2 regions of the Franconibacter daqui genome follow, and region 2 is predicted to be linked to the other one. Evidence: predicted binding sites of a transcription regulator. Region 2 holds the regulator's gene; the other holds the start of a gene.

Region 1 (3,415 bases), on a different contig from region 2:
CTTACTTAAGTAAGCTCCCTGGGATACGCTCGCTTGCCGCCTTGCTGCGACTCGAAATCTTTCGGACTAAGCCTCTTCGTTGTCTTTTATAAAGCCACGCCAAACCCCGTTCGTCAATTGCTGCGAAATCGCTTCAGCTGACGAGCAGATCTCCGCAATTTACGAAATTTAATTCACCAGATGGCTAATAAGCGTTTCTTATGGAATTTGCCCGATCGGCAGAATAAAAAGGGGGCGATCGCCCCCTTATGCACAACTTTTAATGCCAGCAAAAATGATGCACAACCTGCGTAATTAATTCGCGAGTCGGCTTGATAAAGCGCGTTTCCAGAAACTCATCCGGCTGATGCGCCTGGTTAATGGAGCCTGGGCCGAGCACCAGCGTAGGGCAGAGCGTCTGGATAAACGGCGCTTCGGTGCAGTAGTTCACCACGTCGGTTTGCGCGCCGAGCAGCTTTTCCACCACCTGCACCAGCTGATGATCCGGCGGGCATTCGTAGCCCGGGATCGGCGGGTGCAGCTCAGCCACGTTGATGCGTCCCGGCCAGCGCAGGCTCACCGGCTCAAGCGCGTCGTTCAGCAGGCCGTTTAAGTCGTCCAGCGTCATGCCCGGCAGCGGGCGGATATCCATATGCAGTTCGCAACAGGCGCAGATGCGGTTAGCCGCGTCGCCGCCGTGAATGTGGCCGAGGTTAAGCGTCGGATAAGGCACGGTGAAGGCGTCGTAGTGATAGCGCGCTTTCAGGTTGTCGCGCAGCGCCATGATGTGCGTAATGGCTTCATGCATCAGCTCAATGGCGTTCACGCCGCGCGCCGGGTCGCTGGAGTGGCCCGACTGGCCCAGCACGCGAATAGCGCTGGAAATATGGCCTTTATGCGCGCGCACCGGCTGCAGCGACGTGGGTTCGCCGATGATGGCGCAGTCGGGGCGAAGCGCGGTGGTTTCAGAGAAATAGCGTGCGCCCGCCATGGTGGTCTCTTCATCGGCGGTCGCCAGAATATAGAGCGGCTTTTTCAGCTGCGTCACGTCCACATCCCGCAGCGCATCCAGGATGAACGCGAAGAAACCTTTCATGTCGGCGGTGCCGAGACCGTAAAGCTTATTGTCATGTTCGGTGAGGGTAAACGGGTCGCGCGTCCAGCGCCCGTCATCGAACGGCACCGTATCGGTATGGCCCGCCAGCAACAGGCCGCCCGCGCCGTTTCCGGTGCTGGCGAGCAGGTTGAACTTGTTGCGCGTGCCGGGCACCGGCTGCACTTCCACATTGAACCCCAGTTCGCGAAACCATCCCGCCAGCAGATTGATTAAAGACTCATTGCTCTGATCCAGCGCAGCGTCGGTGGCGCTGATGGACGGCGTGGCGATCAACGCACGGTAAATCTCGATAAATGGCGGTAATTTCGTTTTCACTGTTGACATACCTTAGGTCGGATAGTATCAATATTCATGCAATATTAGTGAATAAAAATACATTAACGTTGAGCGTGAGGGAACTGCAGGGTTCCGGTCATGCGAACCACGCTCGCGAACACGGCTAAGGCCTGCGGCCAACGCCTTAAGCAAATGACGGTAAGAAGGTAAACAGCCCCGATGTTGAACACGCTGATTGTTGGCGCCAGCGGTTATGCCGGCGCAGAGCTTGCGACCTACGTGAATCGCCATCCGCATATGAACATAACCGCTTTGACGGTCTCAGCGCAAAGCAATGATGCAGGAAAATTGCTCTCCGATTTGCATCCGCAGCTGAAGGGCATTCTCGATTTGCCGCTGCAGCCGATGTCCGACATCAGCGAGTTTACCAGGGACCTGGACGTGGTGTTTCTCGCCACCGCCCACGAGGTGAGCCACGATTTAGCGCCGCAGTTTCTGGAAGCGGGCTGCGTGGTGTTCGATCTCTCCGGCGCGTTTCGCGTTAACGACGCGGCCTTCTACGACAAATTTTATGGCTTCACCCATCAGCATCCGGATCTGCTGGAGCAGGCGGTTTACGGCCTTGCCGAGTGGAACGTGGAGAAGCTGAAAGAGGCGAAGCTGGTTGCCGTGCCGGGCTGCTACCCGACGGCGGCGCAGCTCTCCTTAAAACCGCTTATCGACAACGGCCTGCTTGATCTCAGCCAGTGGCCGGTTATCAACGCCACCAGCGGCGTGAGTGGGGCAGGGCGCAAGGCGGCGATGTCTAACAGCTTCTGCGAAGTGAGCCTGCAGCCGTACGGCATGTTCAACCATCGTCATCAGCCGGAAATCGCTACCCATCTGGGGACAGAGGTGATTTTTACGCCGCACCTCGGCAACTTCCCGCGCGGCATTCTGGAAACCATTACCTGCCGCCTGAAGCCGGGTGTTACCCAGGCGCAGGTGACGGAGGCGTTCCAGCAGGCGTATGCCGATAAACCGCTGGTGCGCCTGTATGAGAAAGGGGTGCCGGCGCTGAAAAATGTGGTGGGCCTGCCGTTCTGCGATATCGGCTTCGCCATGCAGGGTGAGCACCTCATCGTGGTGGCGACCGAAGACAACCTCCTGAAAGGGGCGTCGGCGCAGGCGATGCAGTGCGCGAATATTCGCTTTGGTTTTACTGAAACGCAGTCTCTTATTTAACCGACAGTCAGGTGAGATGATGAACCCGTTAATTATTAAATTAGGTGGCGTGTTGCTGGACAGCGAAGAGGCGCTGGAGCGTCTGTTCACCGCGCTGGTGAACTACCGCGAGTCCCACCAGCGTCCGCTGGTCATCGTTCACGGCGGCGGCTGCGTGGTGGATGAGCTGATGAAAAAGCTCAACCTGCCGGTGCAGAAAAAAGATGGCCTGCGCGTTACGCCTGCTGACCAGATAGACATTATCACCGGCGCGCTGGCGGGCTCCGCCAACAAAACGCTGCTCGCCTGGTCGAAAAAACATGCTATTCCCGCCGTCGGCCTTTATCTCGGCGATGGCGACAGCGTCAACGTGACGCAGCTTGATGAGTCGCTGGGCCATGTGGGCCAGGCGCAGCCGGGTTCGCCGAAGCTGATTAATACGCTGCTCGACGCAGGCTTCCTGCCGGTGGTGAGCTCCATCGGCGTGACGGAAACGGGCGAGCTGATGAACGTCAACGCCGACCAGGCGGCGACAGCGCTGGCGGCGACCCTTGGCGCGGATTTGATCCTGCTCTCCGACGTGAGCGGCATCCTGGACGGCAAAGGCCAGCGCATCGCCGAGATGACCGCCGCCAAAGCGGAACAGCTTATCGCCCAGGGCATCATCACCGACGGCATGATTGTTAAAGTGCACGCGGCGCTGGACGCCGCCCGCACGCTGGGCCGCCCGGTGGATATCGCCTCCTGGCGCCACGCGGAGCAGCTGCCCGCACTATTTAATGGCGTGTCCATCGGCACGCGCATTTTAGCCTAATTAAAAGTTTCTAAAGGAAAACGACA
Region 2 (3,415 bases):
CGGCAGAATGGTCACGCCAGAGTGACCGCCGATAACCGGTACGTCGATCTCGGTCGGCTGCTTGCCTTTTAACTCCGCCACAAAGGTATTGGAGCGAATGATATCCAGCGTGGTCACGCCGAACAGTTTGTTCTTGTCGTACACGCCCGCTTTTTTCAGCACTTCCGCAGCAATCGCCACGGTGGTGTTAACCGGGTTGGTGATGATGCCGATACAGGCTTTCGGGCAGGTCGTCGCGATCTGCTGAACCAGGTTTTTCACGATGCCGGCGTTCACGTTAAAGAGATCGGAACGGTCCATGCCCGGCTTACGCGCCACGCCTGCGGAGATCAGCACCACGTCTGCGCCTTCCAGCGCCGGGGTAGCGTCTTCGCCGGAGAAGCCTTTGATTTTTACGTCGGTAGGGATATGACTCAGGTCAACCGCTACCCCTGGGGTAACCGGTGCGATGTCATACAGAGAGAGTTCTGAACCTGAAGGCAGTTGGGTCTTGAGTAGAAGGGCAAGCGCCTGGCCAATACCACCTGCCGCGCCGAGGACTGCAACTTTCATCCTAAACTCCTTATTATGGTGAGCTAAAGTGTGCCGTTACTCCATTGGTGGCGACCATAATCATTCAGAGCTGAAATGAGTACAATCTTCTGGCCTTCAGTTTGCGACTCCTGACGCGCTTTACTGAAAGCGATGCGGCGGCTTTACCGGTGCACGGAGACTATCGGGCTCGCCGGGTCACTACCGGAGCAACATATCAACAGGCGGTTACATTACACCCTCTCGCGACAGCAAAACAACATCATTTTGATAACAATTGTTTTACTTTATCGCTTATTTTCGAGTCGTGACGCAGGCATGTTCCTTGATAACAAAATTTGATAAAATCCGCCGCTTTCATAACATTATTTCAGCCCCGCTCACGGCAGATAATTTGCATAAAAATTCAATTTTATGCATAATAATGTTGTTCTTATTGGCCTGACCACGGGTGACGTATGCGCAGCTCCGCAAAACAAGAAGAGTTAGTTAAAGCGTTTAAAGCATTACTCAAAGAAGAAAAATTCAGTTCGCAGGGTGAGATTGTCCAGGCGCTGCAGGACGAAGGCTTTGAGAATATCAACCAGTCAAAAGTCTCCCGCATGCTGACCAAGTTTGGCGCCGTGCGCACCCGCAACGCCAAAATGGAGATGGTTTACTGCCTGCCGGTTGAGCTTGGCGTACCGACCACGTCCAGCCCGCTTAAAAACCTGGTGCTGGATATCGACTATAACGACGCCGTAGTCGTCATTCACACAAGCCCAGGCGCGGCGCAGCTGATTGCTCGCCTGCTGGATTCCCTCGGCAAAGCGGAAGGCATCCTCGGCACCATCGCAGGGGACGATACTATCTTCACTACGCCCGCGCGCGGCTTCACGGTCAAAGAGCTTTACGAAGCCATCCTGGTGCTTTTCGAACAGGAACTCTGATGCCCCGCTCCCGCTATATCGTAGCGGGAGCGTTGTTCCCTTCTTTTACCTTCTTCTGCCATCTCCCGCTTAACCAGTCGCTTCGTCTGCTGAAAACCATTCACCCAGTGTATTAGAAAAAGAAAACCGCACAAATTGCAAAAATAAAATATCTTATTGATTCATAAGAAATAATAAAAAATATTGGCTAAATTTTAACCATTTTTATAACGTTCGGTAATAAATAAACATCACTCCAGACTCAAAGTTTCATAGGAAACCATTAGCCTGTTATTAATTTTTTGGGTGACTAGTGTATACTTGTTTTTGTGATGAGGGTCACGGAACAGTGACCAGTAATAATAAATACGACGAGGTAAACAATATGAACATTAAATCTACCGTAGCAGCCGCAACCGTTCTTTCTGTGCTTTCTTTCGGTGCTTTCGCAGCATCTTCCATCAATGCCGACCAGGCGCAAAACCGCCAGGCTATCGGTACTGTCACCGTTGACGCGGTAGGCAGCGTCCCGATGGATATGCGTGAAATGCTGGATCAGAAAGCGCAGGAAAAAGGCGCGTCTTCTTATCGCATCATCGAAGCGCGTACCGGCGACCACTGGCACGCTACCGCTGAGCTCTACAAATAAACAACGCGTTAAAAGTAAAAGTTCTGAATAGCCATAAACGCACGCAACGGCCTCAAGCAGAAAAATAGCGTTTCAACCCTTCCGGCCGTTGGGTGCTTTGACGAGGAGTTAAGACAATGAAAACCCCATTTACCATCGCAGCCCTGGGCCTGGCCTCAATTATCTCTTTTGGCGCCAGCGCCGCAGTACAACAAGTCAACACCCAGCAGGCGCAAAACCTCCAGCCGATGGGCAGCGTTTCTGTCACTCAGGTAACGGGCGCGCCAATGGATATTCGCCAGCAGCTGGCGGAAAAAGCGGAAAAAGAAGGCGCCAGCAGCTATCGCATCACTGAACTGACTCAGGGTGACCACTGGCACGCCACCGCTGAACTGTATAAGTAACCCTCGTCGTCTTGTCTGACGACTTGCCCCTGTTTTCGCAGGGGCCTTTTTAAGTGCCTGTCCTATGTTGAATGACGTACATTGAAGCGGAGCTGACCTTCCAGCTCCTCTTCTGCTTCGTCAAAAAGCAAAATCAGCGCCCCATAACGCCGACGCTGCTCCTCTCCCAGATGCACAAACTCTATCTCCAGCGGTAGCGGCAATCCCCCTTCAGTTACCACCTCCCATAGCGCATCCAGATCGTTTACCTGATTTTTGGCCAGACCAAAGGTGCGGGAAAACTCCCGGTAAAAATCCGCCTGATCGGTAATTTCATCGAAATCGAAGGTGTAGATTTTCATGCTGCGTCACCGGTCTATGGAGCGGCCCGCAGGCCGCCCTCTGTTTCAGAGTCCGCCCAGATGCAGGGTTTTCACTTCCATAAACTCTTCCAGCCCCAGCACCGACCCTTCGCGTCCCAGACCTGACTCTTTTACTCCGCCAAACGGCCCCAGTTCCGTTGATACCGCACATTCGTTAATGCCAATCATGCCGCTCTCAATCTGCTGGGAAACGCGGAAAACGCGTTGCAGGTTTTGCGTGTAGAAGTAAGCCGCAAGGCCATAAGGGGTATTGTTGGCGCGCTGAATCACCTCCTCTTCCGTTTTAAAACGGAAGCAGGCCGCCAGCGGGCCAAACGTCTCTTCCTGCGCAAGCTTCATTTCGTCGTTAGCGTCAATCAGGACGGTAGGTTGCCAGAAGTTGCCGCCCAGTTCGTGCGGCTTGCCGCCCACCAGCACTTTTGCCCCTTTCGCTACCGCGTCTTCGACGTGTTCACGTACTTTATCCACGGCCGATTGCTCAATCAGCGGGCCGACGACCACGCCGTCATCCATGCCGTTGCCGACTTTAAGCGCCTTAACCGCTTCCGCCAGCTGATTCACGAAGCGCTCGTAAATCCCGTC

What was found. Region 2 encodes ArgR, which controls arginine synthesis, uptake and breakdown. Its sites were predicted from a motif close to ANTGAATAAAAATACANT; they were not measured.
Region 1: a site for ArgR is predicted at 1,458-1,475, ahead of argC (N-acetyl-gamma-glutamyl-phosphate reductase). Genes of this name have one in related genera too.

Annotation. Positions count from the first base shown of each region.
Region 1 covers NZ_BMKJ01000007.1:12,724-16,138, reverse strand. The annotation lists gene argE (acetylornithine deacetylase) at 260-1,411, opposite strand; gene argC (N-acetyl-gamma-glutamyl-phosphate reductase) at 1,592-2,596, shown strand; gene argB (acetylglutamate kinase) at 2,613-3,389, shown strand.
Region 2 covers NZ_BMKJ01000002.1:49,673-53,087, reverse strand. The annotation lists gene mdh (malate dehydrogenase) at 1-552, opposite strand, end outside; gene argR (transcriptional regulator ArgR) at 990-1,460, shown strand; gene yhcN (peroxide/acid stress response protein YhcN) at 1,825-2,088, shown strand; gene yhcN (peroxide/acid stress response protein YhcN) at 2,205-2,471, shown strand; gene IEX01_RS09535 (barstar family protein) at 2,534-2,812, opposite strand; gene IEX01_RS09530 (NAD-dependent succinate-semialdehyde dehydrogenase) at 2,858-3,415, opposite strand, start outside.